Regions from separate parts of the Bacillus sp. JZ34 genome, predicted to be linked through region 1. Evidence: predicted binding sites of a transcription regulator. Region 1 holds the regulator's gene; each other region holds the start of a gene.
The links. The regulator LexA, encoded in region 1, represses DNA repair genes until DNA is damaged. The targets are predictions, from matches to a motif close to CGAACATATGTTCG.
Positions count from the first base shown of each region.

Region 1 (7,650 bases):
AAAATCCGAGTGCAACACCTGCGAGCAATGCTAAAACGCCCACTAGGATGACAACCCATAAATCCATTTAATTTCCTCCTTCATGTTGTCTCGTATAAAGTGTACTAAACCAAACGCTATTATACAACATTTACAGTCCAAATTCTTTTTTTTATACAAAATTTCTTTCTTTCACAGGGTTCAGCCAGCCGTAACGTTTCATATTAAAATCCATCGCAAGGAAACACGGACTTACTTTCCGCAAAACCTCAAAGAATACCGTTTCGGCATCGAATGGACCCTTCGCCAAAATCTCAATATGTCGGTCTTTGATAATAAAAGAAGCGCTTCCTTTTGGAACAATCAATCTGTATACATAGTCAACTTGTGTATAGTCTTCCCGGCAGAGGTTCATTTTCATTCTTTTGTGTATATGGGCTGCGGGAATCGGTTTTGTAATGAACTCGATCTGCTTGGCGGCTAATGGAGACTTTTGATCGGGGCTCGTCCAATGATAATCGTAAAACAGCTTGAACATGACAGACTCTCTTCCAAAATAATGGCTGGCAAATTCCTCTTCTATCAAATACGTATAATAATGGCGTTCCATCACAGTCTCATCCCCCTGTATCGAAGAATATATGCTTTCTATTATACAAAAGGGGGTTAGAAATAATTGTCTGATGATGATAAAAGAAGCGACTAATTTTGTCGAAATGAAAAAAAGAGAATGATCCGCAGATCATTCTCTTTCATATGCCCGATTAGCGATTTAACAGTTTTTTCACCCGGTCAACTACATTCGCAGGCGTAAAACCGTATTCTTTCATGATCGTTTCGCCGGGAGCTGAAGCACCGAAATGGTCGATTCCGAGAATGTCCCCGTCAGTGCCGGTATATCTCTCCCATCCGAGCGGTGATCCCATTTCAATTGCGAGACGCTTTGTCACATCAGTTGGAAGAACAGCGTTTTTATATTCGGCCGGCTGCTTGTCGAAACGATCCCAAGACGGAACGCTGACAACGGATACGTCAATGCCTTCTTTTTTCAGCTCGCTTTGTGCGTCAAGCGCAAGGCCAACTTCAGATCCGCTCGCAAGCAAGATCGCTTCCGGTTTTTCGTTTTGGCTTTTCGAAACGACATATCCACCTTTTTCAACGCCTTCATAAGCTGCTTCAGCAGACTGATCGATTGTCGGCAAGTTTTGACGTGTCAACACAAGCGCAGTCGGCTGACTTTTTGATTGAAGCGCCAGTTTCCAGGCTGCTGCTGTTTCATTTCCGTCTGCAGGTCTGATGACGGACAAGTTCGGCAGCGCACGAAGTGATGCCAGCTGTTCAATCGGCTCATGAGTCGGTCCGTCTTCTCCGACGGCAATGCTGTCATGTGTAAACACATATGTGACAGGAAGCCCCATTAATGCCGCAAGACGGATCGCAGGTCTCAGATAGTCGGAGAAAACGAAGAACGTTCCGCCGAATACGCGAAGGCCACCGTGGAGAGCCATTCCGTTCAAAGCTGCTCCCATCGCAAATTCACGTACACCGAACCAGATATTTCTGCCGGCGTAATCTCTCGCTGAAAAATCTCCGCCGTTTTTGATTGTCGTTTTGTTGGAGCCGGCCAAGTCAGCGGATCCGCCAAAGAAGAACGGCACTTGTTGTGCGATTCCGTTTAATACTTCCCCTGAGGATGCACGCGAAGCAAGGCTGCTTCCTTTCTCATAGGCAGGTACTTTCTGATCCCAACCTTCAGGAAGCTCGCCCTTCATCGCAAGTTCAAGCTCTTCGGCAAGTTCCGGGTGGGCTTTCTTGTATGCCGAGAACAGCTCGTTCCATTCCGCCTCTTTTTTCTTGCCCGCTTCTTTCACTGTTTCGTTAAAGTGTTCGTACACTTCAGAAGGGACATGAAAATCTTCTTCGTATGTCCACTCATACGCTTCCTTCGTTAATTTCGCCTCTTCTGAGCCAAGCGGAGCACCGTGAACGCCGGATGTTCCCGCGCGGTTTGGAGAGCCGAAACCGATCGTTGTTTTCACTTCAATTAATGTCGGCTGCTTTTCATTTTGTTTCGCTTTCTCGACGGCCGCCGTAATCTCGGCAATGTTATTGCCGTCTTCAACATAAAGCACTTCCCAATTCATCGCTTCAAAACGCTGCTTCACATTTTCAGAGAATGAGCGGTTTAATTCACCGTCAAGCGAAATGTCATTTGAATCATAAAGCACGATGAGACGGCCGAGTTTCAAATGTCCCGCAAGCGAAGCCGCTTCCGATGAAATTCCCTCCATCAAGTCTCCGTCACCGCAAATGCTGTATGTATAATGATCAACGACGCGATAGTCGTCACGGTTGTAAGTTTCCGCAAGGTGACGTTCAGCAAGCGCCATTCCGACAGCCATTCCGATTCCTTGGCCAAGCGGGCCTGTCGTCGCATCTACACCCGGAGTATGTCCGAATTCCGGATGTCCAGGCGTTTTGCTTCCCCATTGGCGGAAATTCTTGAGGTCTTCAATTGAAACGTCATATCCGCTTAAGTGAAGCATGCTGTACAGAAGCATTGATCCGTGTCCGGCGGACAGCACAAAACGGTCCCTGTTAAACCAATTCGGATTTTCAGGGCTGACATTCATCATTTTTGTCCAAAGCGCATAAGCCATCGGAGCAGTCCCCATCGGCATGCCGGGGTGACCGGATTTAGCTTTTTCAATCGCGTCTATGGAGAGTGTTCGTATTGTTGCGACAGATTTTAATTCAATCGTTTTCATTATGATCCCCTTCCTGTATGGACTCTACTTTCTTATCATAAATCTACCCATCGGTTTTCACAACCATTTCAGCTCAAAAGCAGTGAAAAATGACGAATCTTTACCTTCATTTTAAATTGTAGTATATACAAAAAGGGAATACGATATCGGCGTATTCCCCAAATTAATGCAATCGGCGGTTTCTTTTTTCCTGTTTGAGCTTTTCAGGCGTCACATCATTACCTTCAGGATCAACAATCGTCACAGTTTTCAACGTGTTTTTCATAGACGCGCGGACGCCTTGAAGATATTCCTGGCGAAGCTTCTGCTGTTCTGCTTTTTCTTCGTCTGTTAAAGATCCGCTCTTTGCTTTTTTGGCAAGCTCGTTAATTCTGGCTATTTTTTCATTAGAAATCATAAGATACTCCTTTGATTCGGTATATATCCATCATACTACTAAATCCGCTTTCGTTTGACAACAGATTAGTCTGCAAGGCCGTCCTTATACTCCTGGTAGCGGCGGTGAACGGTTGCTTTTGAAATGCTGTATCCGAACCCTCTCAACACGGCTGCAATCTCCGCAAACGTCAGCTTGTTCTCCCTGAGCCTGACGATTTCTGAAAGAGGCGCTTCGATCCGCTCTCTCCCGCCGCCTTCATTGCGGTGTTTCAGATTCCTCTCCGGGCGGTAGCCGTTTTCGACCGCCTTCTTCATTCCCCGCTTAATTTTCAGGTTATGTATTTTCCGCTGGTATTCTTCGACAATGCCGACAATCTCCAAAACCATCGAATCCGCTTCGGAAAGCTCAAGTTTTCCCCGGTGAGCCAGCGTGTAGATTTGAACGCCTTCTTTATATAAACAGTGAAGAAGGGCAATTTTGGCATTCCCTCTTCCAAGTCGCGTATCATCCTGTATTAAAACTGCGTCAATGTCTGATGTTTTGATTTCCTCGAGCAGATCGAAGACGCCGTCGCGGTCCATCTCATATCCGCTCGCCTGTTCGGAAATGACGTTCACGACGTTCATCCCGTGCTCGGCGGCAAGCGACTGGAGCTCTTCAGCCTGCCGTTTTAATGAGGTTTCCTGCTGCTCCTTCGCAGTGCTTACCCTGGTGTAAATAATCGCATTCATGGAAATCCCCTCAATCATTTATTCTACAACTGCAAGCTGATATTGATCGGAGTGCTGTTTGGCTACCGGCAGGACCAAAACATCGCCCGGTTTAATAACGGAGGTCGGCAGATTGTTTTTATCGGCGACCCATTCGATGAATTTTTGTTTGTCAGCGGGTTTTCCGCCTTTGATCCGGTCGGCCAGCTCCCACAATGTATCGCCTTCCTGCACTTCTATTTTAACATATTGCTTTCTTTCTTCGATTTTACCGGCAAAAGACACAAACAGAATACAGCAGCTGATCACAGCAGTAAACAGACTGACAAAAATCAATGATTCTCTTTTCATATCCATCACCCCAGAATGTTTGTTCGGTTTTATGATTTCAGTATACATACGAACAAATGTTTCTGTCAATCGTTTTTTTCGAACCTATGTTTGTACTCAAAGGAAAAACATGCTATAATCTAGCTAAAATCGACGTTTTGAGGTGCAAAAAATGACGAAGCTATCAAAAAGACAACTTGATATTTTGCGTTTCATTAAAGAAGAAGTGAAACGCAAAGGCTATCCGCCTTCCGTCAGGGAGATCGGAGAAGCGGTCGGCCTGGCGTCAAGTTCAACGGTACACGGCCACTTGGCAAGGCTTGAAACGAAGGGATTGATCAGAAGGGATCCGACGAAGCCGAGAGCGATCGAAATTCTCGATACAGAGGAAGAAATTCACATTCCAAAAAACCAGGTTGTCAATGTCCCGGTCATCGGAAAGGTGACGGCCGGTACGCCGATTACCGCAGTCGAAAACATTGAGGAATACTTTCCGCTTCCAGACCGCCTGGCGCCGCCGGATGAGCATGTCTTTATGCTGGAGATCATGGGCGAAAGCATGATCGATGCCGGAATTCTTGATCAGGATTATGTGATAGTCAAACAGCAGAATACCGCAAACAACGGAGATATCGTCGTTGCGATGACCGAAGACGACGAAGCGACTGTTAAGCGGTTTTTCAAGGAAGAAACCCATATCCGCCTTCAGCCGGAAAACCCGACGATGGAACCGATCATCCTCCAGAATGTGACGATTCTCGGAAAAGTCATTGGCGTATTCCGCACGGTTCATTAAAAAACGGACTCATCAGCAAAACCGCCGGTCGGCGGTTTTTTTTCGCACGAAAAAACAGGCTCACATCCATACGGAAATGAAGGATGCGAGCCTGAAACAGAGGGATTGATCATATGCTTACATTACCATTATCCCCCAAACAAGTTTTCCTGTCAACAAAAATGTTTCCTTGAGGAAACATTTATCGTTGTCTCCCTTTTATCGAACGATAAACAAAATTCTCGTCCCGTCAGCGTAATCGCTCAGCCTGTTCCCGACCCAGGAGCCGGCTCCGCGGTTATCCGATGAGCTGACATATCTGACCGACGCTCCTTTTCCCCCTTCTTCACACATGGCCATCGGCCATTCGTCACGGTCAAAGCCCGGCTTAGTCGGAATCCCCTTTAATGATTCCTGACGGCGCTTATCCGCTCCAGATCTTTCAATTGTGCAGACATCTGAATGGCCCGCTTTGATCGCATCGCTTATATGAGCACCTGTTTCAGGATAGCGCGATGCCGGAAAATACAATACGTCATCATACCTTGCAGCGCCTTCGGCATGCTGAGGAGAATATGCAGCCCCTCCCGAAAGCCCAAGCAGCACCAATGCGGAAAACAGCAGATGAACCGCCCATTTTTTGATCATGACAAAAACAACCTCCTCTTGTATATGCTGGTGTCACTAACAGATTAAGAGAGAATTGTTTTTGCTTTTCGGGCTCTTTGTGAAAAAGACGTTTAGAATGTGTAAATAAACGTAAGTTAAATGCTCGGGGCATACCCGTGAAAAACTGCATGTGCTTTTTGCGTCCGCTCTAAACGTATACACGGCTGCCGTCAGGAAACATGCGGCAGCCGGATATGCAAATTTTTTCATCGTTGTATTTTTTAAAAATGATTCATTCACACAACAAAAAAACAGGCGGAAAATCCGCCTGTTTATACGGCAACTTCAAATGTCAGCTTGTCGCCGTGCTTATAGTCAATTAATTTAAAATCATCGATTGTAAAGTCATAAAAGTTTTTGATGTCCGGGTTGATCCACAGCTTCGGCGCTTCATATTGCTCGCGTTTCATCTGAATGTTTAAATTATCGATGTGACGGGTATAGATGTGACAGTCGCCGATATTGAAGATGTATTCGCCCAGCTCATAACCGAGGACTTGGGCGATCATGCGCTGCAAGACGTTATATTGGAACACATTGAACGGGTTGCCAAGCGCCATGTCATTGCTTCTCGCTCTTACTTCCAAAGAGAGCTTTCCTTCTTTCACATACCATTGCGTCTCATAGACGCAGGGCGTCAAGGCCATGCCGTCCAAGTCATCGGGATTCCACAGCATGGTCAAATGCCTGCGTGAAGACGGATTATGCTTTAACTGATGGAGCAAATAATCCACTTGATCGGCTTTCTGCCCGTTAACCGTTCTGTTTTTCTTCGCTAATTGATAGCCGTAGGCTGCTCCGATTGTGCCGTCTTCAAGCCGCCATTGATCCCAAATATGAACCCCCATATCGTTCAAAACTTGAACATCATTGGATTTCAGCTGCCAGATCCAAAGCAGCTCTTTGATGGCCGTTTTCCACGCCACCTTCTTCGTCGTCAAAATCGGCACTTCCGAATTGTCAAACCGCATTTTTTCGCTCATGATGCTCAGCGTATGAGCCGGCGTTCCGTCTGAATCCCACTTCGTCCGGACCTGATATTCTTCATCGGAGATCCCTGATTCAATAATTTTTTGAATGATTGCATTGTATTGCTGGTCATAATGGCTCATCTTATCCTCTCCTCTTTCCACATGATATGTATAAAATGAGTTTTTTTCAAGATTTAAGATCATGCGCGGGTTTGATAAATCTCCAACGCTTTCTTGATAACATTTTTATCGTATCCGGTGACATCATGGATTTTCTCAGTCCAGCCTTCAATTGTGTCCGGCTTCGCTTCTCTGTATAATCCTTTGCTCGTGCTAAGATATATGTCCCAGCCGCTGAATTCCCAATGCGCGATTTCATGTTGAAACGGAATTCTGCATTCCAGTAATGGCGCAGGCTTCAATGCCGCTTGCGAGCATTCAGCTGCCTCCCAAAAAACGGACATGTCAACAGGCTCTGTAGAGTAGACTTGAGTTGACACCTTTCCGTTCGGCCGATGGTAAAGGACCTTAACTCCGCCGGTTGTCGGCTTGACTTGAATTTGTGCTGCCGGGAAAAAACCGTCCAGCTTTTCACTGGTATAATCTTCACATTCGCAGTCGATCAGAATCGGCTGCAGCCATTGATCTCCCAGATCACATAAAAAGCGCCGTCCTCTTTCATCAAGCGCGATGACTGCGGCATGCGCGCGTTCTGTTTTGAACGAACGGCCGATCGGAAAAGCTTCCACTCCGTCTTTTGTAAACTCGTCCAGCAGCCAAATCGAAAGGTCAAAGCAATTGCCGGCAATGCCGTACTCTTGGTGGTGTTCCTTCATCATTGAGACGTTCCGCTGTTTCTGATCCCCTCCCTGATGATAAAACCATGCCTTTGTCAGCGTTTCCATCGGAAAAGCGTCGAATCTTCTCCACGTACGGAGAATGGCATCCGGAGCAAACATCATCTTCCCCCCTGTCCAGAAGCGATTGTTAACACTATTATATACGGGCGACCGAGACGAAAAAAATCCCTTAGCAAGGGATTTTTTCGTTTTATTTTCCTTTCTCATCA
Region 1 covers NZ_CP096403.1:2,361,211-2,368,860, forward strand. Annotated here, with positions in the region: gene M1D90_RS11805 (YneF family protein) at 1-67, opposite strand, end outside; gene sirA (sporulation inhibitor of replication protein SirA) at 152-589, opposite strand; gene tkt (transketolase) at 744-2,747, opposite strand; gene M1D90_RS11820 (DUF896 domain-containing protein) at 2,911-3,144, opposite strand; gene M1D90_RS11825 (YneB family resolvase-like protein) at 3,210-3,857, opposite strand; gene yneA (cell division suppressor protein YneA) at 3,876-4,187, opposite strand; gene lexA (transcriptional repressor LexA) at 4,339-4,962, shown strand; gene M1D90_RS11840 (NucA/NucB deoxyribonuclease domain-containing protein) at 5,161-5,589, opposite strand; gene M1D90_RS11845 (thymidylate synthase) at 5,883-6,722, opposite strand; gene M1D90_RS11850 (hypothetical protein) at 6,782-7,543, opposite strand; gene M1D90_RS11855 (prohibitin family protein) at 7,632-7,650, opposite strand, start outside.

Region 2 (7,650 bases), 600 kb from region 1:
ATATTTTTCACAGTAGCTGAAGACCTTGATCGTTTCATTGCGGCTTCGGCGCCGCGCCTCATACTCTTCAAAGCATTGTTCAAGCCATTTGATTGTTTGCGGAAGAGACACTCCGCGGGCGACAATCCGGGCGATGGCCTGGTAGTCTTTTGACGAGGGATGGACAGGCTTTCCTTCCTGCAAAGACCTAAGGGCGGCAAATCGGTCTGCTATTGTTTTTATGGAAGTCATATTATGTTTTGTGTTGATTTGTGTGATATCTTTATTGGATTGGACAAGGATGTCCGCACGGCCAGTCTCTTCTGTCCGAACAGAACTGCCTGACCGGACATGGCTGGCATAGGCAAATTTCTTTGAATGTCTGACTGACAAAATCATTCCGTAAGGCGCTCTTGTGACTGCAATGTAGCCGTTTCGTTCGAGAAGAGCGAGCCATCTTCTAACCGTTTTTTCGTTGACGCCGAATTGAAGAGCCAATTCTGCGGCTTTCAGCGGTTTGTTGCCGAGCACGATGCCCCATGTCATCCCATCGCGTTCGATTTCCTTAGTTGTTGAACTGATGCACCATAAAAACAGCCAAATGGCATTGCCTATTTTCTCGTAGTGCACAGGTGTTAAAATCCCTGAGTAAACGGAAAAGGGATAGCTTTGATCGAGCGGACGGGACATTCATCTTCCCCCTTCCTTGTGCCTTCTGCGGTTCAGTCTGAGATACCGTTCGTATTGGCCTTTACGATCGAATTGGAATACAGGCTTTCCGTCTTTCGTAAAAGCGATGAATCCCCCGGCTTCGCCGAGCCGCCATTGATCAAAACGGTCTGAGCTGTAGGAAATCACAATTTTACCCATGCTGCCTCCTTGTGGATATCCGGCGGGTCCGCCATGTCTTCGCATTTGCTCTCTGTCGGCTTCCTTTGGATAGCCGTGCGTTCGAATGTGTGTGACCATCGGATGTTCAAGATTCATGACATCGCCTTCTTTCATACAGAGTTCCGTTGATACAATATGTATCCAAACAGACCTGAAAAAGATCGGGAAACAGCAATCGATCAGGCACTGAGTAAAGCGTTTCGAATTTCAGCATCGTTTCTCTGCCGGGATTGCGTGTTCCCCTTTCGATTTTGCGAACATAAACCTCGGAGAGTCCAAGCCTTTCCGACACTTGCTTTTGGGTCCATCCCCTCTTACAACGCTCTTCGATCAACCGTTTTCGCACATGTTCTCACTCCCTGTTTTTGATACAATACGTATCTGATGATTTGATTATATATGATACACTTCTTATCATCAATACTTTTTTGATACTTTTTTTATCATATGTTTATTTCGATACATTTTGTATCTATAATAGAGATAAACATGCCGAATAGAGGAAGAGAGGTCATTCTATGTTAGGCGGCAGACTGAAGAGCCTGAGAGGAAAACGGACACAGGAAGAAGTTGCAAAGCAGATCGGTGTATCGCGGGCCCGCTACTCCCATTACGAAAACGGAAGAAGCGAGCCGGACTATGAAACATTAAAAAAACTCGCCGATTACTATAAAGTGACGATTGACTATCTGTTGACAGGAACGGAAAAGAAAAAAACGATTGAAGACGAAATCGCAGATCCGGATCTGCAAATTGCATACCGAGACATGCAGGAATTTTCCCCCGAAAGCAGACAGCAGGCCATCGAGTTCATTCAATACTTAAAAGAAAAAGAGAAAAAACGAAAGCCCGGAGATAAACAAAACGGATAAAAAAGGAATTTCTATTAAACGTTACCTGGTGAGCGCCGATTTAATAGTTAAGACGATAAAAAAGGGAAAGATTTGCTAAAGAGGCTGCTCATCGTATATGATAGATCTGCATGAAAACATGACAGCCCCTTTGACGGGCTTTTCTTTCCCGCTAAAAACAGAACATTTGTTCGAAAGGGTGTCTCGTATTGAAGTTTTACTTATCTCACCTAGAAGAATACGTCAAAAATATGTTTCAAAAGTTTGGTTTTTTTGAACCCCACCACATTGATATGAATCGCATAGCCGCTCATTTTAACATTTGGATTCACTATGAAAATGTCAACAGCATGATGATTAAGCATGACGGCATGTACAGCATCATTCTCAACAGCAGCCTTTCAAAGGAAAAGCAGTGGGAGGATTTTGCCCATGAGTTATGCCACGTATTAAAGCACGCGGGAAACCAGCTTTATATGAATCAGATGTTCAGGGAGCTGCAGGAATTCCAGGCCAATCAATTTATGTACCATTTTTGCGTCCCTACTTTTATGCTTTTAAAAATGGATTTTCCCCAGCTGCGATGCCAAGCCGCTAAAATGATCGCCGACCTCTTTAAAGTCACGGAATCGTTCGCTGTCAAACGGATCGAGCTCTTTGAAAAACGGCAAGCCGGGATCCAGTTTCATGAGGCATGGATGGCGAGCCTTTCCCAAGAGAGCGAATCAGCGAATGCTGCTCGCCTTAAAGAAGAAGACGAACTTGCACGCTACCGCCGGGAAACCCGCCGCCCGTACACAACGGCAAACGGCGTCGGCAAAATGGTCGCGGCAGAAAGCCGGCCGGCGTATATGCTGAGAAAATAAAAAACAGCCGGCTCAGCTCCCGGCTGCACTCGGCCCATATGCGATGCGGGCTCCTGCCTTCAAAGCTTTGACATAGCGGGAAAACACCTCATTTTGAGACGTTCGCCTGCCCTTTAATGTGAATTGCTCAAACATCGCCTTCCGCTGGGCAGTGCTGATTTCAAATTGCACGCTTAACCCTGTTTGGCAGCGATTGTTGATGCTTGCAGGGTTTGTACCTGAAAGATATCCCCTTTCAGCCGCCAGCTCCGCAGAAAATCCGTGCTTCTCCAATGTCTCCGCAAACAACAAGGCGCGCCTTCGATCTGTCCCCCCGATGAGCGTATGCCGGCGGAAAGGCTCGTCATATCCGTGGAACGCCAGTATGTATCGATGTCCTGCAGCCATTCGCACGGCAAGCGGGCAGTCAAAATGGGCGCTTGTCACATGAAGACTCTTATTGCCGCGCCTTTTCAATCCTTCCAATAAATAAACCGAAGAACCCGCTGCAAAAGCCCTGACAATTTCACTGATGCCCGGTTCGATCCCGCCCCCGTGGGGAGCCATCACAAGCAGTGCGCTCCCTGCATCCCGCGCAGCCACCGAATAATCGGTTCCTTCTATTTCATTTTCTGCCATCTCTGTAAAGCTGCCGTATTGGTCAGTTAAAGCCTGCTTCATCTCTTGATTTTTTGCACCTGCCTGTCCTGTTTTTATGTAGTGTACCGGGAGTCGCAGCGGTTGTAAATATGTTCCCTCTAGGAAAATAAAAATCTCTTTATGAGATTTAAAAGATTAAAGCAATTGAACCAAAATCGAAAATCACCTAAGGCACGAAAATAATTCTTCTAGTAAATACGTCGGTTTTAGAACAAGCAAATACGAAATATGCTTAACAAAGTGAGGTTGCCGGCTGGCAGCCTTTTTTATTTGTGATCCTATCCTCTTGATTGCAGCCCTTATGAAAACGCTCCAAATATGATATATGGCGATTAATTAGGTCTCGAAAAACACCTTAGGAATTTTTCAGAACGCTCTCTCCACTCCCCCCTTCCACACAAACTTTAACCCCAAAATCTCATTAATAACTCACAACCGGATATTTTTCTGATATCATGAATATACACTGCATGATTAGGAATGAATGTTTAATGATTAAAAAAACTCTCGGTACCATGTTCGCAGTGACTCTGATCTTTCTCTTGATCCTCACTGTGTTTACGCTCTTATTCGGGTCTTATTATTTCGGCGTTGCCGGCTTTTTCGCGATTTTCGGCGTGACATACGAATCGCCCTGGTCGCTCTTCTGGTATATCCTTTTATCCTTTGGCCTCGGCGCGCTGTTTGAAATCCCGGAAAAGATTTTGAGCTTTATGATCGGTCATAAAGCTCTGACCTTTATGATCGAATGTTTTTTTACGTGGCTTGCCATCCATCTCGCTGATGAATTGATGGACAGCATCACCATCCCGCTGGATGTGGAAATCATCGCCTGTCTGTTTTTATTCGTCATTCAGCTGGCATTTGAAGACAACAAAGAAAGAAACCGGACATACGAGGATTGAGAAACATTCGCGAAGGGAGAATAGAACTGTGACGTTTATCATTTTAATGGCCGGATTGTTTCTTTTTATTCAACTCAAAAAACCGTTCCGCAAGAAAATCTTCGGCTACGTTTTTTTGGCCGTTTATTTAACGGTGCTCGCACTCTATACCATCAATTCAACTTTTGTTCACCTCATATCTGACAGCCTTTTGTCGATCTTGGCAGTGATCGCTGTGGCGCCGCTGCTTGCCGGCTTTCTTAAGCCTTCAGCGGATTCCCGGTGAACCGAATATGGACAAATCGTCCTTTTTTTAAAACAGGCCTTCAAAAAAGGTCTTTTTTTTCGTTAAAATTATATAGACCGATCAGTATAAAATCATAAGGGAATGATAGGATGGCAGAAAAAATGAGCAGCCGCGACAAAATATTGCGGGCAGCTTCACGATTGTTCCGCAAACAAGGCTACCATGCCACAGGTCTGAGCCAAATCACAGCCGAAAGCGGAGCGCCGCGGGGATCGCTTTATTATTATTTTCCCGGCGGCAAAGAAGAACTGGCGCAAGAGGCGATTCAATTAACCGGGAAAAGAATCAAAGCGTATATATTGTCAGCGATCAGCCGAGAAGCTGATCCTGTCAAGGCGTTTCAATCTTATATCCAGATGATGGCTGACGGAATCGAGGAATACATCATGGAAGAAAACGATGATATTCCGATCGTATCCGTCGCCGCAGAAACGTGGTCGTTCAGCGAAAGGCTCCGCCAAACTTGTGAACAGGTTTATCAAGACTGGCAGCTTGTCTATCAGGATAAACTGCTCCAGTCAGGCTACGCGCCGGAAACGGCCGAGACGCTGAGCGTCGCGATACAGGCGATGATTGAGGGTGCGTATGTGCTCTCAGTGACGAAAAAAAACGGTCGGCCCCTCAGTGCAGCCGCCGAACAAATTCCTTTTTTACTAAAACGATCATAAAGGGTGGGAAATGCAAATGGAACATGCTAAAAAAGGCTCCTTCATGATTATCGCCATTTTAATCGTCGGAAATTTTCTCGCTCTGATTAATGAGACGGTCATGAATGTGGCTTTGCCGAAGATCATCGACGATTTCGGCATTTCAGCGAATACGGCCCAGTGGCTGTCAACCGGATATATGCTCATGATCGGCATCGCCGTGCCGATTACCGCGTTTTTAATGCAGCGCTTTACGACAAGGCAGTTGTTTCTGTCTGCGATGACATTATTTACGGCGGGAACCTTTCTGGCCGGAATCGCTCCGGTCTTCCCGCTCGTTCTCGCCGGACGGATCATCCAAGGCTCAGGTACAGGTTTGATACTGCCGCTTGTGATGAATGTGATATTGACTTTGATTCCGCCGCAAAAACGCGGAACGATGACCGGAATCCTAACGCTCGTTATTTTATTTGCCCCGGCGATCGGTCCGGTCATCTCAGGCTATATTGTCGAGCATTATTCATGGCGCGTTGTTTTCTTCATGATGCTGCCAGTATCGGTTTTCATGATTTTTTATGCGGCGTTCCGCCTGAAAAATGTAACCGAACTGACGTATCCGAAAATTGACATATTATCTATTCTTTTATCGACTGTCGGGTTTGGCGGAATCGTTTTCGGCTTCAGCAACGCCGGGGAAGCTGCAGGCTGGAGCAGTCCGAAAGTGATCATCGGACTGGCAGCCGGTGTCATCGGATTAATATTGTTCGTCATGCGCCAGCTCAAATTGAAAGTGCCGATGCTTGATATGAGGCCGTTTCAGTCAAAAATATTTTCCGTCTCGGTTATCCTGATGTGGATCGTGATGATGCTGCAGTTTTCGATGATGCTGATTTTGCCGCTTTACTTCCAGATGGCGCTTGAGCTGTCACCGCTTTATACAGGCATTCTTATGCTGCCGGGCGGCCTTGTCCTGGCGATGACATCTCTTGTTGCAGGACGCCTGTTTGATAAGCTTGGCTTTAAACCGCTGTTGATCACCGGGGTGATCATTGTGATTGCCGTCCTTTCGCTGTTTACGAATATTTCAAGCGATACGCCGATGGCGGCGGGAATGATGCTGTACGCCGGCTTCACACTCGGCGTCGGGTTAACGATGGCTCCGATCATGACGCTCGGTTTAAACCAGGTGCCCAAACCGCTGTACCCGCATGGCTCGGCGATTATGAATACGGTCAATCAAGTGTCAGGGGCCATCGGTCCGGCATTGTACACGACAATTCTGACGACCGTTTCGAATCGCTTTATCGCGCATTCTTCAGGAGCCAGCCGTCAGGAGCTGCACATGCAAGGTATGACAGAAGGCGTTCATATGGTTTATTTCGTAGCCATCGTCTTTGCAGCAGCTGCTCTTGTGATTTCGGTTTTTGTGAAAAGCAGTCGCGGGGAACATCATCCAGCATAAACATCGATCCATCAAAAAAATGCAGGAGGCATGAAGCGCCTCCTGCATTTTTTGATATTAGTTTAAAATTTTGACCTTTACGGTTTTGACGCCCCAATTGAAAGCGTCTTTTTTATCTGGAATAAATACGTCTATTTTATGGCCTTTAATGGCGCCTCCGGTGTCTTCAGCCGTCGCTTCGCCGTAGCCTTCCACATATACTTTCGTACCGAGCGGAATCACGCTTGGATCAACCGCGATGACTTTTGCATCACGGTTCGCATTCAGGTCGACTCCCGTTTTTGTGATGCCTGAAATGCCCCCGTCATTTGCCGTATACGCAGTTGCTGTCACTGTGATTTCCTTTTGCACGTTGACAGGCTGATCGTTTTGTTTTTGCGCGGACTCTTGTTTCACAGGCGCTGCAGCAGCAGCCTCTCCTGCTTCTCCATTTATCGCAATCGTTTGCCCTGCAATAATCAGGTCCGACTTCAGATTGTTCCGTTTTTGAAGATCGCTTACAGTTACACCGAACTCTTTTGCGATTTTTGAGAGCGTGTCCCCTAGCTGAACGGTGTACTGCTTTTCTTCAGATTTTTCTTCTTGAGAAGAAATGTTCAGCTTTTGACCCGGTAAAATCAGATCTGATGAAAGCTGATTCCATTTTTTTAAGTCCTTGAGGTTCATTCCGTAGTTTTGAGAAATCCCCCAGAGCGTGTCTCCTTTTTGAACTTCGATTTCTTTTGCTGAGGCAGTCGCTCCGAATGCAGTCGCCGACATAGCTGCGGCTGCAGCCAAGGACATGATTGTCTTCTTCATAAGTTAAATCCTCCCTTGTTAGCCCTTTTGAAACTAACAGGGAAAATCGTAACACAGCAAAATGTCACCGCTATGACAGATTGATGCGAATTTCGTTACAGTTTTTTTACTGATAAAGTTTGATTTTATGTAAAATTCTGATTTTCAACAACATGATTCCTTTATGTTTCAGACGTCCTCTTTCCTGCTCTTGACGCTGGTTCAAGCTGGAATTCTTTTTCAGTATAAGATGTTTTTTCAACATGAAGCTTTTGTGTTTATGAGAAGAGAAATTCGGGAAAACGAATCAATAGACGTAATTTATTTTCCTAAACATATAACCCCAG
Region 2 covers NZ_CP096403.1:2,961,496-2,969,145, forward strand. Annotated here, with positions in the region: gene M1D90_RS14965 (helix-turn-helix domain-containing protein) at 1-669, opposite strand, end outside; gene M1D90_RS14970 (hypothetical protein) at 670-966, opposite strand; gene M1D90_RS14975 (helix-turn-helix transcriptional regulator) at 956-1,216, opposite strand; gene xre (HTH-type transcriptional regulator Xre) at 1,389-1,742, shown strand; gene M1D90_RS14985 (ImmA/IrrE family metallo-endopeptidase) at 1,931-2,587, shown strand; gene M1D90_RS14990 (poly-gamma-glutamate hydrolase family protein) at 2,600-3,247, opposite strand; gene M1D90_RS14995 (regulatory YrvL family protein) at 3,718-4,131, shown strand; gene M1D90_RS15000 (hypothetical protein) at 4,160-4,396, shown strand; gene M1D90_RS15005 (TetR/AcrR family transcriptional regulator) at 4,507-5,085, shown strand; gene M1D90_RS15010 (DHA2 family efflux MFS transporter permease subunit) at 5,102-6,526, shown strand; gene M1D90_RS15015 (3D domain-containing protein) at 6,584-7,324, opposite strand.
Region 2: the regulator LexA is predicted to act here: its motif matches at 1,902-1,915, upstream of M1D90_RS14985 (ImmA/IrrE family metallo-endopeptidase).

Region 3 (7,650 bases), 520 kb from region 1:
AGCACTTGCTGCCCCATGTTCTCGGCAACGTTTCCGTACTTGCGACACTTGATATCGGAAAAACGGTGTTAATGATTGCTGCCCTGTCCTATATCGGACTGGGTGCTCAGCCTCCATACCCGGAATGGGGCGCCATGCTGAATGACGGAAAACATTACTTTTTGCATGCGCCTCAGCTTATGGTGATTCCCGGTCTTGCGATCATGTTCATCGTTCTGTTGTCCAACCTGTACGGTGATCGTTTAAGGGACAGGTTTGACGTTAAACACAAGAAAGGAGTTTCTTAGCATGCCGATGTTATCCATTGAGGGCTTATCAATCAGCTCCCGACAGCACACCATTGTCAAAAATGCCTCCTTCTCGATCCATGAAGGGGAATGGTTCGCGCTGCTCGGGGAAAGCGGCAGCGGAAAGAGCCTGACCGCTTCGGCCATAGCCGGGCTGCTTCCGGACGGACTAACGGTGTCCGGCGGAGACGTGATATTCGAGGGCCGCCAGATGCTTCAAGCCGGCCGCAAAGCGCTCCGACGCATGCGCGGAAAAGATATCGCCTGTATTTTTCAGGACTGTCACGGAGCATTCACCCCTTTTATACGGATTGGCAGACAAATTGACGAAATGGTCAAAACGCATACCGATTGGTCTAAGAACAAGCGAAGAGAAGCGATTCTCCGCGCTTTTCGGGAGGTTTCTCTGCCGGAAAACAGAGTATATGAAAGCTACCCGTTTCAATTGAGCGGCGGGCAGCTGCAAAGGGCCGCGATCGCTCAAGCGATGGTGCTCCGCCCGAAGCTTCTCATCGCAGACGAACCGACAACGGCTTTAGACAGCATCACGGCAGCGGACGTCTTGCAACAGCTCACCGTGATGCGCGCCAAAACAAACTGCGCCATCCTTTTTATCACTCATGACCTCCGGCTTGTCAAAAGGTACGCCGATCAAACCGCTGTCATGCAAAACGGAGAAATCGTCGAAAGCGGTTTAACCGCTGATTTAATCAGACAACCGGCACATGAATGTACAAGACGTTTATTCGCAGCCGTCCCGCCGCTGAAAAATCCTCCGCCGAGGCTGACAGCCGCGCCTGAAACAAAGGAAGCGGCGCTGGCGGGAACAGGAGGTGCGTGATGACCCATTCAGCAGAAACCGTTCTTTTTGTCAGCAATCTGACAAAACATTACGCTTGCGGCCACAAAGCGGTTGACAATGTATCGTTCTCCATTCGAAAAGGCGAATGCCTCGGGCTCGCCGGCGAGAGCGGCAGCGGGAAAAGCACCCTCGCGCGCTGCCTTCTCCTGCTCGAAAAAATCGATCACGGAGAGATTCGGCTTCATCAACATCCGCTTCCCGGCATAAACAAAAAAGAGACCCGAAGACTGCGCCGAAAGCTGCAGGCTGTTTTTCAAAATCCGGCCGCATCATTGAATCCAAAGCTCAATATTATCGATTCAGTTATGGAGCCGCTTGATGTTTCCAAACAAGACATACCGCCATTTTTAAAGGACTTCCAAGGCAGCCGCCGTCTGACGGCTGAGCGTCTGTTCTCAATGGTCGGCCTTCCCTCGAGCCTCCTTGACCGCTATCCGCATGAATTAAGCGGCGGGCAGCTCCAAAGGGCCTTAATCGCCAGAGCCATCAGCACTCACCCGTCTTTAATCATCTTTGATGAGCCTACGGCAAGCCTGGATGTCACCAGTCAGGCGAAGATCCTTGACCTCCTCAAAGATTTGCAGGATGATATGGGGCTTTCCTATTTGTTTATTTCCCATGATCTGGCCGCTGTCCACTTTATGAGCCATCGCATCATGGTCATGAAAGACGGGCAGATTGCCGATCAATTTAAAAAAGAAGAGCTTTTTTCTGCCGAAAGGCACCCATACGCCAAAAAGCTGCTTCAGGTGTTTGAATCCTAAGGGGGGGCATAAGAGATGAATCACAGACATTATCTAGCACTCGCAGTTCCGCTGATCATTTCAACGATCACCACTCCTTTGCTGGGGGCGGTCGATACGGCGGTAGCCGGGCAGCTTTCCTCCCCTGCTTACATCGGCGGTGTTGCAGTCGGAACGATGATTTTTAATACGATGTATTGGCTCCTCGGCTTTTTGCGGGTGAGCACATCGGGGTTCGCTGCTCAGTCGCTCGGCTCCCAAAACAGATCAGAGAGCGTTTTGGCTCTTGCCCGGCCTGTTTGCATCGCGTTTTTTGCCGGACTGATGTTCATTCTCTTGCAAAAACCGCTTGAATACGCAGCGCTGACGCTGATACAGCCTGACCGCCATACCGCTGAATTCGCCTCGCAGTATTTTTCGCTGAGGATTTGGGGCGCTCCATTTGCTTTAATCAGCTATTGCATTCTCGGCTGGCTGATGGGAATGTCCCTTATCAAAGTGACATTGCTTTTGCAGATTTCGATGAACGTCTTGAATATCGTGCTTGACATCGTTTTTGTCTACGTCTTTCACATGGAAGTATACGGCATCGCTCTAGCCACTTTGATTGCGGAAGTGACGGGCTGCCTGATCGGCTGCTGGCTTGTGAAAACGAATGCCGCCATGCGGTTTAAGCTGCCGTCCGTCAAGGTTTTGTTCGACCCGAAACCGTTTAAAAAAATGATGGTTGTCAACCGCGATCTATTGATTCGGACATTGTGCCTTTTAACGGTTTTTAATTTGTTTACGGCTAAAGGAGCCGGCTTCGGCGCTGAAGTTTTGGCCGCAAATGCGATCTTAATTCAAATTCATTATATGATGGCTTATGTGTTTGACGGATTTGCCAATGCATCGAGCATTTTTGCCGGGAAAGCCGTTGGAAGAATGGATCGGGAACTTTATTCCCGTACGCTTTCCCTTTCGATCCAGTGGTCGCTGATCTCGGCCGCGCTGCTTTCAGTCGGCTACTTTCTTTTGAAAGGTGTAATCCTTCCCTTGTTTACACCGCTTGAAAGCGTTTTGGAAGCAGCGAAAACCTACGATATTTGGATCGCTCTCTTTCCTTTGGCCGCAAGTTTCGGACTCGTTTTTTACGGGATTTTTACAGGAGCGACTGAAATAGGCCCGGTCAGAAATTCAATGTTCTTGGCTGTTCTCGTCTTCCTGGCCGCCTTTTTTACCGCTGTGCCCGCTTTCGGAAACCATGGGCTGTGGCTCGCTTTTCTTTTATTCAGCCTTGGACGTTCCGTATTCTTATGTATGGCTGTTCCCGGGCTGACCACCCGTCTCTTCGGAGAGCGAAGTGCTGCGAAAGAGGCAGGCTAAAAGCCAAATCATAAAACCCCCCGGCTAAAGCTTAGCCGGGGGGTTCTCGTTTATTCTTTCGTTAATTGTGCGACGAAATGGTTCAGATGATCCAGCGTCATCACATTTTGATTGCATGTTTCACTGTCACAGCAAATATAATTGCCTCTGTCTGTATAGGTTTCTTTCCCGCTTTTCACCCGGGCCATGAACAGTCCGATCTCTTCGGTCCTGTTGCATATCGCGCAGATTCCTTTTTTATTGCTGGATTTGATGGTGCCGTGTATTCCGGTCAGCTTTCCGCCGGCATCCACAATCATGTACTTTCTGCCTGATCCTGCATCATTCCATCCCAGGTAGGAATATCCGCTGAAATCCATCTGTTCAAAATCGGGCGTCTTTAACTTCTTCACTTTAGAAAATAGCTTTTTAGCGGTTTTTACTGTTATACGCTGAAATGGAATGACATGAGGCTTTAATTCGGCTAAAAAGCGCATCGCTTCACCGCTGTCTTCCACTTCTGCCATCTTCTGCAGCAAAGACTTTTGATCGCTGCTGAGATCAGGAAACAGGTTGAACACTTGATCGAGCGCATTGCATTTCAAAGCGTCAAGTACGTTTTCGTCATTGATGTTCGCATGTCCCTGAACAAGGCTGTCCGTTTGAAACTTAATAAAATTATATTGGTCATTTCTGATAAAAGGTGTCTTCATTTCTGCCAGCTCCTTATTTATGGATCTATATTTAAAAATAAGGTGCAAAGCCGGATGATCAGAAATGATACCTTGCTTTTTTTAGGCGATTTGTTTATAACCCCGCCTCATGCAAAGTATCGCCTTTCAAGATAACAGGCTTTGCATGAGACGCTGCAGTCGGCAAATGAATGTCATTTACCATTTTATCCACCTCCGAATACTGATTCTATTATAAACGACAATCGTATTCAATCTCAATGATATCCTCCATCTTTAAAATGCATATTTCATCCGCCCGGCTTACGATCCGCAGCTCCCTTTTCAGGGCGTCGGCATAGTGAATCCGGCCGGCCAGCGTTTTCACTTCCCCCTGCCGATAATAGGCAAATTGCAACATTCTGTTTTCTGCCATCGCTTCACAAATGATTTCATTAAATTCTTCATATTTTTGTTCATCCAGGATCGGTTTTTTGAGTTTTTGAAGGCTTTCATGATATTCCCTGAGCAATTCCACGTGCTCAGGCAGCATCATGGAAACCCATTTGATACTGCCTCTGTCGCGAAGCATAAATGATTCTCCTTTCTATGCCTGATGGCCTCCGACCAATTTTGACCGCAGCCGGGCCGTCCCGGCGTTTGTATAGGAAACGGCCCGCAAAAGCGCTGTTGATCCGTGCCGTTCTCTGATGCCGTCCATCACGTACCCGAGCTGCCGCTTCTTTTCCTGATCGGGACGAAAAAGATCAAGCTGCATATTGGTATCGTCTTGAATATTGGACAAAGAGACGGAAATTTTCCGAACCGTTTTGCCGGCATAAAACCGCTCGAACAATGCCAGACATGTATGGTATAGATCAAGGGTGACATTTGAAGGGCTTTCCATTGTTTTTGAACGGTAAAACCCGCCGCCAAGCTCATCGCGGCTGTATTCGACGCCAAGACTGACGGTCCGGCCCGCCTGGCGGTGGGCGCGCGCCCTTTTGGCCACTTCTTCACACATTTCAAGAATGACATGCTTGACTTCCTCCGGATTCGGGTAATCGCGAAGCAAAATCTGGCTTTTTCCATAGCTGACCTGCCCCTCCAAGAGCGGCGCTCCGATCGCTGAAAGGTCGATGCCCCAAGCGTGATAATAGAGCTGGTTTCCCATCACCCCGAATGTTTTCTCAAGCCGCTTGAGATCATAGTGAGCCAGCTGACCGACTGTAAAAATCCCCATCCGGTTTAACGTCTTTTCCAGCCTGGAGCCGATTCCCCACATGCGGCGCAGCGGAGACAGCGGCCACAGCTTCGTTTTCACGTCTTCGTAGCCCCAAACGGCCACTCCGTCTGCTGATTTTTTCGCTTCAAGGTCAAGGCACAGCTTTGCCATCAGCAGATTCGGTCCGATTCCGACAGCACAGGGAAGGCCAAACTCCCTTTCCATATCATCTTGAATTTTCATCGCAATCGTTCGGGCGTCTCCCCACATGCTCTCAACACCGTCCACCTGAATAAAGCTTTCATCCACGCTGTACGTATGAATGGCATCAGGCGGCACATAGCGGCAGAACAGCCGGGTGAGCTCTGTAGAAACACGGACAAACAGCCCCATCTTTGGATTGACCAGCTTGATGCGCGGATCATCCGGCAGCTGATAAAGCCTTGTTCCCGTTTGCACGCCGAACTCTCTTTTCAGAGCCGGAGAAGCAGCGAGAACGATGCTCCCCTGCCGCTCCGTGTTTCCGACAACCGCCAGCAGGCAAGTCATCGGATCAAGTCCGAGCAGGACTGCGGCACAGCTTGCATAAAAGCTCCGCATATCAACGCACAAAACCGAACGCGACGGATATTGACCGTAATCCATCTCTCTCCCTCCAAAAAGAACTGATGTTCGCACAATTAGTGTATGAATACTATACTCCGAATATACGTTCGATTTCCAGGCGTAATTTTATCCAAAGAAAATCCTGGCTGAAAGCAACAAAAAACACCTTCTTTGGAAAGAAGGTGACATGGCGGATCATTCCAGTTCGGAATGCTGCCGCATCCGGTTTAATGGCTCAAATTGAAAGCTCCCTTGAGAACCTCGTTTTTTCCTAGTAAGATAAAAGAAAAAGCGCTCCTAAAGGAGAAAGACAAATGGATGAGAAACTGATTGAAAAAATGCTCGGACAGGCGCTGAAGCAGTACGGACGCAATGTTGCAACCGATCCGCTCAGCCCCGGCGAAAAAGAAATCCTGAAGCTGGCTTTGCAGGAAAGGCGGATCGAGGAACCGAATGAGGGGCTGCATGCCCATATCGAAGATGTCATCTATGATTATGTCACAAATCAAGGCTTGTTCTCCTTTTGATCACCCAGCATATAGAAATTCCTCTATTCACCTCCATTTGTTTCATGTATGATAAACAAATAAAAACGTAACGGAGAGTTTATCATGAAACAAAAATGGCAGAACATCCACCCGCTCAGCTGGACCATTATTGTCGGAACCATTTTCGGACGTATGGGCACAGCCATGAGCATCCCTTTTTTAGCAATTTATTTGACACAAGTGAAAGGCGCCTCTTCCGGCTTTGCCGGCGCCGTCATTGCAGCGAGCTCTCTGATCGGAATTGCGGCAAGCTTTTACGGCGGGTACTTATCAGACAGGTTCGGCCGGAAAACCATCATGCTCGTTTCGATTTTCGGCTGGACATTCGTGTTCGCCGGTTTCGCGCTCGCCGATCATGTCTGGACATTCTTTGTCATGAATGCCTTAAACGGATTATGCCGCGCTTTGTTTGAACCGACTTCAAGAGCGCTGCTTTCAGACGTATCCAAACCCGAAACGCGCCTTTTCGTCTTTAATCTCCGCTATACCGCGATCAACCTCGGCGTCGTCTTCGGTCCGCTTTTAGGCCTGTACCTCGGATCTTCGAAAACGACGCTGCCGTTTTTCATTGCGGCTTTCATTTATTTTATTTATGCGGCGGTGCTGGTCATTCAATTTAAACACCACACCGTACCGGCAACTGAGCGGAATAAGCGTATAAAAGTGCGGGACGCGCTGGAGGTGACAAAAAAAGACCGGGTATTTACGATTACACTAATCGGTTCGATTCTTTGTTTATTCGGGTATTCCCACTTCACATCCACGCTCGCACAATACATGGCGGCCAGCCCGTTCATCGAAGACGGGACGAAAGTGTTCGGTATGATGCTGACGCTGAATGCCTTGGCCGTGCTTGTCGTACAGTACCCGATCGTACATATCGCCAAACGGTTTTCACCGATTTTATCGCTGATTGCCGGAAATGTGCTGATTAGCGGAAGCCTGTTCAGCCTCTCGTTTTTCCACGATCTATGGTCCATCGTCTTGATCATTATCGTGTTTACGATCGGGGAAGTGCTTCTCTTTTCGATGATGGATTTACTGGTCGACCGGATTGCCCGGCCTGAGCTGAAAGGCACTTACTTCGGGGCTATAGGCTTCACCCAGCTGGGAAGCGTGATCGGCCCTTGGGCGGGGGGAATGCTGCTGGACGCCTTTGGAGCGGAAAAGCCGTTTTTCACTTTTGCAATCCTGTCTGCTGTCACTATTTGCGGCGTTCCTTTCCTGGTGGCAGCCTTCCGGAAGCTCAAAATAGATGAAGCAAAAGTCAAATTAAGTTCGAAAAAAATGATGCAGCATTAATGAAAACAGGCCGGCTCGGTCAAAGGCCGGCCTTCCGGCGGACGCCCGCCTCAAGGCGCCGC
Region 3 covers NZ_CP096403.1:1,836,217-1,843,866, reverse strand. Annotated here, with positions in the region: gene nikC (nickel transporter permease) at 1-287, shown strand, start outside; gene M1D90_RS09250 (ATP-binding cassette domain-containing protein) at 289-1,128, shown strand; gene M1D90_RS09245 (ABC transporter ATP-binding protein) at 1,128-1,913, shown strand; gene M1D90_RS09240 (MATE family efflux transporter) at 1,929-3,257, shown strand; gene M1D90_RS09235 (FusB/FusC family EF-G-binding protein) at 3,308-3,949, opposite strand; gene M1D90_RS09230 (YolD-like family protein) at 4,161-4,499, opposite strand; gene M1D90_RS09225 (Y-family DNA polymerase) at 4,515-5,777, opposite strand; gene M1D90_RS09220 (YqzH family protein) at 6,053-6,265, shown strand; gene M1D90_RS09215 (MDR family MFS transporter) at 6,350-7,588, shown strand; gene M1D90_RS09210 (VOC family protein) at 7,639-7,650, opposite strand, start outside.
Region 3: the regulator LexA is predicted to act here: its motif matches at 5,835-5,848, upstream of M1D90_RS09225 (Y-family DNA polymerase).

Region 4 (7,650 bases), 1.7 Mb from region 1:
GCTTTGCATTTGAGTTGGCGGCTAAACGGAAAAAGCATGTCACAAGCGCAACAAAATCGAACGGAATCGTATATTCAATGCCTTTTTGGGATGAAGTCTTTGCGAACACGGCAAAAGACTACCCTGGCATTACCGCTGATTCGCAGCACATTGACGCGCTGTCGGCCTTTTTTGTAACGAAGCCGGAGAAGCTTGACGTCATTGTTGCCAGCAACTTATTCGGTGATATTTTGACCGATATCGGGGCGGCGATTATGGGGAGTATAGGCGTGGCGCCGGCCGCCAATATCAATGTAAACGGCAAATATCCATCCATGTTTGAGCCTGTGCACGGCTCTGCCCCGGATATTATCGGCAAAGGAATTGCAAACCCGATCGGCCAAATTTGGACGGCTAAAATGATGCTTGATCATTTTGGAGAAGAAGAACTCGGTGCCAGATTGCTTGACGTGATCGAAGACGTTCTAAAAAGCGGTTACTTGACGCCTGATATCGGCGGTTCAAGTACGACAGATGAAGTGACAGAAGAAATCATCAAGCGTGTGAAGACTATATAAGCAAAAGCTGCCGGCAATCCGGCAGTTTTTTTGCTGTGAATGGAAAATCGATTACATGATACGGGCGATTTTTGCGCATAATACTTCAAGCAACAAAACATAGTGCAGGCAGAAGAGGAGGTATAGGATGAATCAGAAGATTGCACGGCTCATCATTGCGCTCAGCCTGTTATGCGGCTTGGTAACAGGCGCCGGTCCGATTCCGTTTCATGATGCCGTTCCAAAAGCATCAGCGGCTGCCGCCAGAAACGAATTGGAGAAAATTGAGAAAGCATATGACCTGATTTCAAATGAATATGTAGAGCAGGTCGACAGGGAAAAGCTGTTGGAAGGAGCCATACAGGGCATGCTTTCAACATTGAATGACCCATACTCGGTTTATATGGATAAACAGACGGCAAAGCGGTTTTCAGATTCCCTTGATTCCTCTTTTGAAGGAATCGGCGCAGAAATCGGAATGGAAGACAGGAAAATCATTATCGTTTCTCCTTTTAAACAGTCTCCGGCAGAGAAAGCCGGATTAAAGCCGAACGATGAAATCATCAGTATCGACGGCGATTCCATGGCCGGAATGGATTTGAATGACGCCGTATTAAAGATCAGGGGCAAAAAGGGATCGACGGTTACGCTGAAAGTTCATCGGCCCGGCATGAAAGATCAGCTGACATTTACAATTAAGCGCGATGAAATTCCGCTGGAAACGGTATTTGCTTCCATTAAAAAAATACAGGACAAACCTGTCGGCTATATCGCAATATCTTCCTTTTCCGAACATACGGCAAAAGATTTTACTGCTGAACTGAAAAAGCTTGAGAAAAAGGGAATAAAAGGGCTCGTTTTGGATGTAAGAGGCAATCCGGGCGGATACTTGCAAAGCGTTGAAGACATTTTAAAACATTTTGTGACAAAAGATCATCCATATATACAAATCGCCGAAAGAAACGGAAATAAAAAACAATACTTCTCAAAATTAAAAGAGAAAAAACCATATCCTGTGAGCGTGATTACGGACAAGGGCAGCGCTTCAGCGTCGGAAATTCTTGCAGGTGCATTAAAAGAAGCCGAGGGTTACGACGTAGTGGGCGATCCTTCCTTTGGAAAGGGAACCGTCCAGCAAGCGGTTCCGATGGGAGACGGAAGCAATATTAAGCTGACGCTGTATAAATGGCTGACGCCTAAAGGGAATTGGATCCATAAGCAGGGAATTCAGCCGACCGTTCCAGTCGCCCAGCCTGCATATTTCTCGGTAGGGCCTGTACAGCTGAAGGAGCCTCTCAAGCCGGATATGAACAACAATGAAATTAAGCGGGCACAGCACCTGCTGAAAGGACTCGGGTTTGTCCCCGGCCGGGAAGACGGCTATTACAGTGAAGGCACAAAAAAAGCCGTCATGGCGTTTCAGGCTGAAAACAAGCTGAAACAAACGGGCATCATTGACCAAAAAACGGCAAATACAATGAACCTGCGGATTGAAGAGAAAAAGATGAAAGAAAAGAACGATCTTCAGCTGCAAACCGCATTAAAAGTGCTGTTTAACAAAAAGTGAGGACACAGGATGTCCTCACTTTTTTTATTCTCAGAAAATAAATTCTCAATCTTTTTACCTAAAATTTTTGTTTTTTCATAAAAAAAACATTCATAATGAATAGAATTGACCCGATAACATAAGTGTATGGGAGACTTTATAAGGATGTAAAGATGCAGTAAAAATGTAACTTTTGCAAGTTGTATAACTAAGGAAAACTTTTTAAAATAGAACCAAAGCTTTTTCAAGAATTATAATGTGTGCATTTTTTTTGCGGAGAATGTTAGCGCGGTTTGCGTTCTTCGTCTCTGTTGGTGGAGTCGTCTGACGCTTGCGCTTTTCTTATATATAAATAATAAATGGGGGTACACGATTGAAAAGGGCAAGTATTGTGAGAGAGAAAAAATACTATGAATTAGTGGAGCAGTTAAAAGTTCGATCACAAGACGTTACGTTTTCCGCTACAAAGGCAGTAGGGTTGCTTATGCTGTTCAGCAGATACCTCGTAAACTACACTTCGGTCGAAAGTGTGGAGGATATCAATGAGGATTGCGCGGAACTTTATTTCAACTACTTGATGGACAACCACAAGCGGCTCGGCATCAATCTGACCGATATCAAGCGGTCAATGCAGCTGATAGGAGATATTCTAGATGTCGAAGTCAATCATTACCTGAAAGACTTTTCTTTGTCGAATGTGACGCTTTGGATGAGCCAGGAGAAATAAACCTCACGTTTACCATACCCAAGCATTTTATTATTTGTTAGAATAATAATAAAATGCACCAGCTTGCCTAAAGGTGCCAGCATTTGTCGTCACGAATGCGCTTAAAAAGCACCGGCGTTAAAGCATCATGACGAAAGTTTCTGCGGCTGACGGCTCAGGCATCCCGCCTGAACGGCCGCACGTCATTTCCTCGTGCCGACGCTTTAGACAAGCTGGGTTTCCCTAAAATATCCAACGTTAAAAAGCTGCCGTATTTAAGGCGGCCTGAAATGCTTGGCTGAGGCGGTGAACGTTCCCTTGTCAGTTGAAGAAAGCTTAATTGAACTTTTAAAAGGAGCAGGATTGTTTTTTCTGCACCCGCTCTTCTATTTTATGATGATCATGAGTCTTGCTTACGGCTATGCCCGGATCAAACGTGAAAGAAAGACGTTTCATACGCGTATTGAAGATATTTATGACGAGTTTAAGTTTACATATTCCAAAGGACTCTTGGCAGGACTCGTGCTGTCCATTGTTTCGTTCGGCTTAGGGCTGTATCTGCCGATGGGTATGCTGGTTTTAATAGCGGCGGTCAGCGTTGCCGCAGCTTTAACTTTCAGACAGAGTCTGCTGTCAGCGGCATATACGCTTGGCGTGAGCATCGTCGTCGGTTTATGTATCGAATACACCGGTTTCGGAGCGCTTGACGCATTACTTCCACAGCTGTCCCTCGCGAATTGGCCGGCTGCTGCCGTCTTGCTCGGACTTCTGTTGGTAGCGGAAGGAGTGCTCGTCTACAAAACGGCACATATCAAAACTTCCCCTGCGATCGTTATGAGCAAAAGGGGGCTCCCGATCGGCCAGCAGATTGCGGGCAGAACCTGGCTTTTGCCGTTGTTCATTCTCATTCCGGGACATGCGATCGAATCATCGGTTCCGTGGTGGCCCGTTCTGTCATTTAACGGAGGCTTTGAGCTCCTCTGGATTCCTTATTTCATCGGCTTCGGCCAAAGAGTTCAAGGATCGCTTCCAATTGAAAGCATTAAAATTACAGCGAAGCGCATCAGCGTGCTTGGTATTATCATTCTGCTGCTCGCGGCCGGAAGCGTATGGTGGACGCCGCTTGCCGCTCTTGCCGCCGGAGCGGCGATCGCAGGAAGGGCCTTTTTATCATGGAAACAGCGGATGAACGATAATTCCGCCCCTTTCCATTTTTCAAAGAGAGACCAGGGGCTCGTGGTGCTCGGCATTATTCCGAACACGCCGGCAGCCGATCTCGGTCTCAAGATCGGCGAAATCATCACGAAGGTTAACGGGATTTCAGTGAAAAATACGGCGGACTTCTACGAAGCGCTTCAAAAGAACCGTGCTTTCTTCAAACTTGAAGTCGTCGGTTTAAACAATGAAATTCGTTTTGAACAAAGAGCTTCATATGAAGGAGAGCATCATGAGCTTGGCATCATCTTTGTAAAAGAAGAGGATGCGGCGATGAAGCACGCTGAGGCAGCCGCCTCACAAGAAACAGAATAATTGATGTTAATAAAGCGCCGCTTTTTCGGGCGCTTTTGCTTTTCCTTTTAGGGAATCTTTTTGGTTGTCTTTTACAAAACGTTCCGCTAGGATGATGGATAGAACCGATTGAAGGAGAATGATTGATGAAAAAGGCTTTTCTCGCCGGTGTTTTTGTTTGTTTGATAGCTGTATTGATTTCGGCTGCGGCCGGGGATTGGACGTTGATTTTCAAAGTTTCGGGATCCGCCGGACTAGGCGCAATTCTGCTGTCTGCTTTATGTTCCGGCGTATTTGTCAGCGGTGACCGGTTCAAGGGAAATCACGATTCGGAAACGAAGGAGCACAGGGAGTGGAACGGCAAACTGGCAAACGCACTCGCCGTTTTCGCCATGCCGAACCTCCTGGCAGCCGGAATCTCGTTCTTTTTCGCCTTTTAACGTCTGATTCCGAATAACGCGGCATGATAATGGACAAAATGAATGAGTGTCCATGTTTGTCCGTTTCTTTGTTCTTTAATATAATCGAATAAGATCAAGAAACGTGAGGAGGGTTTTTGTGTTTACAAAAGCCGTTTTTGCACTGATATTTCCTTTCTTGCTTGTCTTGTTTTTTACAAGGGTGACCTATAACCATTACGTCGGGATTGCGCTGACCGCAGCGCTGTTGTTCGCTTCATATTTAAAAGGTTATACGGAAACCTTTTTTATTGTAGGACTTGATATCGTCTCGCTCGTGGCCGGTTCACTCTATGCGGCGAAAAAGGCGGGCGAAAAGAAGGAAGACTCATAGAAATCGTAAGAATGATTGCCGTAAAGCCCTGCTTTTGATGACAAAAAGGAGGGGTTTTTTGATAGATCAGGAAGGGCCGGCTTTTGTGGGAAAACACAGAAACCGAACTTTAGTTCGTATTTTTACTTCGGGTGTGTTAAAATAATAAGCAGGAAGATTTCGTAAAGAAACGGAGGCTTTTTTGTGAAAGACCGCTTTGAATTAGTCTCGAATTATCAGCCCCAGGGGGATCAGCCGAGAGCGATTGATCAGCTTGTCAAAGGAATCAATGAAGGCAGAAAGCATCAGACGCTTTTGGGGGCGACCGGTACAGGAAAGACGTTTACGATGTCAAACGTGATTAAAGAAGTCAACAAACCGACTCTCGTCATCGCCCACAACAAAACGCTCGCCGGACAGCTGTACAGCGAGTTTAAGGAATTTTTCCCAAACAACGCAGTCGAATATTTTGTCAGCTATTATGACTATTACCAGCCTGAAGCTTACGTGCCTCAGACTGATACATTTATCGAAAAAGATGCCAGCATTAACGATGAGATTGATAAATTAAGGCACTCTGCCACGTCTGCTCTTTTTGAACGCAAAGATGTCATCATTGTGGCGAGTGTTTCTTGTATTTACGGCTTGGGTTCCCCGGAGGAATACAGGGAACTGGTGCTCTCGCTCAGAGCGGAAATGGAAATCGAGCGAAATGAGCTGCTCAGAAAGCTCGTTGACATCCAATATGCGCGGAATGATATCGACTTTCAGCGCGGAACATTCAGAGTGCGCGGCGATGTCGTCGAGATTTTCCCGGCTTCAAGGGATGAGCACTGCATCCGGGTTGAATTTTTCGGCGACGAAATCGAACGAATCAGGGAAGTGGATGCCCTGACAGGCGAAATTTTAGGGGAGAGGGAACACGTCGCGATCTTCCCGGCTTCCCACTTCGTCACGCGGGAAGAAAAGATGAAGAAAGCGATCATAAACATTGAAGAGGAGCTGGAAGAGCGCCTTAAAGCGCTTCGTGAAGAAGGCAAGCTCCTTGAAGCCCAGCGTCTGGAACAGCGGACGAGATACGATTTGGAAATGATGCGCGAAATGGGCTTTTGCTCGGGCATCGAAAACTATTCAAGACATTTGACGCTTCGTCCGGCAGGTTCGACTCCATATACGCTGCTCGATTACTTTCCGGACGATTTCCTGATGGTCATAGACGAGTCGCATGTCACCATGCCGCAGATCAGAGGAATGTACAACGGAGACCAGGCGAGGAAACAGGTTCTCGTCGATCACGGATTCAGGCTCCCTTCCGCTTTGGATAACCGTCCGCTCAGGTTTGAAGAGTTTGAAAAGCACATTCACAACATCGTGTATGTGTCGGCTACGCCGGGCCCTTATGAACTTGAGCATACGCCTGAAATGGTAGAGCAGATCATCCGGCCGACGGGGCTGCTCGATCCGATCATTGAGGTAAGGCCGATTGAAGGGCAGATCGATGATCTGATCGGCGAAATCCAGCAGAGAATCGAGCGGAATGAACGCGTCCTCGTCACTACGCTGACGAAAAAAATGTCCGAGGATTTGACGGATTATCTGAAAGAAATCGGAATCAAGGTCACGTACCTGCATTCCGAGATTAAAACGCTGGAGCGGATCGAGATCATCCGCGACCTTCGCCTCGGCAAGCATGACGTTCTCATCGGCATCAACCTGCTGAGGGAAGGACTCGATATCCCGGAGGTTTCACTTGTCGCCATCCTTGATGCAGACAAAGAAGGCTTTTTGCGGTCTGAGCGTTCGCTCATTCAAACAATCGGCCGCGCCGCCAGAAATGCCGAAGGCCGCGTGATCATGTATGCCGACAAAATCACCAACTCAATGGAAATCGCAATCAATGAAACGAAGCGCCGCCGCGAACAGCAGGAGGCCTATAATGATAAACACGGCATTACGCCGAAAACGATCAACAAAAAGATCAGGGACGTCATCCGGGCAACTCATGCTGCTGAAGAGCAGGAAGAATATCAAGCAAAAGAGGAGCCGAAGCTTTCGAAGATGACGAAGAAAGAGCGGGAAAAAGTGATCGCTCAAATGGAAAACGACATGAAGGAAGCCGCAAAAGCGCTTGACTTTGAACGTGCCGCTGAGCTTCGCGACTTGCTCCTAGAGTTAAAATCGGAAGGATGAATGGAGAATGGCAACGAAACGAATTGAGGTGAAAGGTGCAAGGGCCCACAACCTGAAAAATATCGATGTCTCTATTCCGAGGGACCAGCTTGTCGTGCTGACAGGTCTTTCGGGATCAGGGAAATCATCCCTTGCGTTCGATACGATATATGCAGAGGGGCAACGGCGCTATGTCGAGTCTCTCTCCGCATATGCCCGCCAGTTTTTAGGACAGATGGACAAACCCGACGTCGATGCGATCGAAGGCCTGTCGCCGGCGATCAGCATCGATCAGAAAACGACGAGCCGGAACCCCCGGTCGACAGTCGGAACGGTAACGGAAATCTATGATTATCTCCGGCTGCTGTTTGCCAGAATCGGAAAGCCGGTCTGTCCGGTTCACGGGATTGAAA
Region 4 covers NZ_CP096403.1:620,248-627,897, forward strand. Annotated here, with positions in the region: gene M1D90_RS03000 (tartrate dehydrogenase) at 1-557, shown strand, start outside; gene ctpB (carboxy-terminal processing protease CtpB) at 685-2,103, shown strand; gene swrA (swarming motility protein SwrAA) at 2,456-2,809, shown strand; gene M1D90_RS03015 (PDZ domain-containing protein) at 3,083-4,318, shown strand; gene M1D90_RS03020 (DUF5316 domain-containing protein) at 4,444-4,737, shown strand; gene M1D90_RS03025 (CsbA family protein) at 4,856-5,089, shown strand; gene uvrB (excinuclease ABC subunit UvrB) at 5,273-7,258, shown strand; gene uvrA (excinuclease ABC subunit UvrA) at 7,266-7,650, shown strand, end outside.
Region 4: the regulator LexA is predicted to act here: its motif matches at 5,193-5,206, upstream of uvrB (excinuclease ABC subunit UvrB).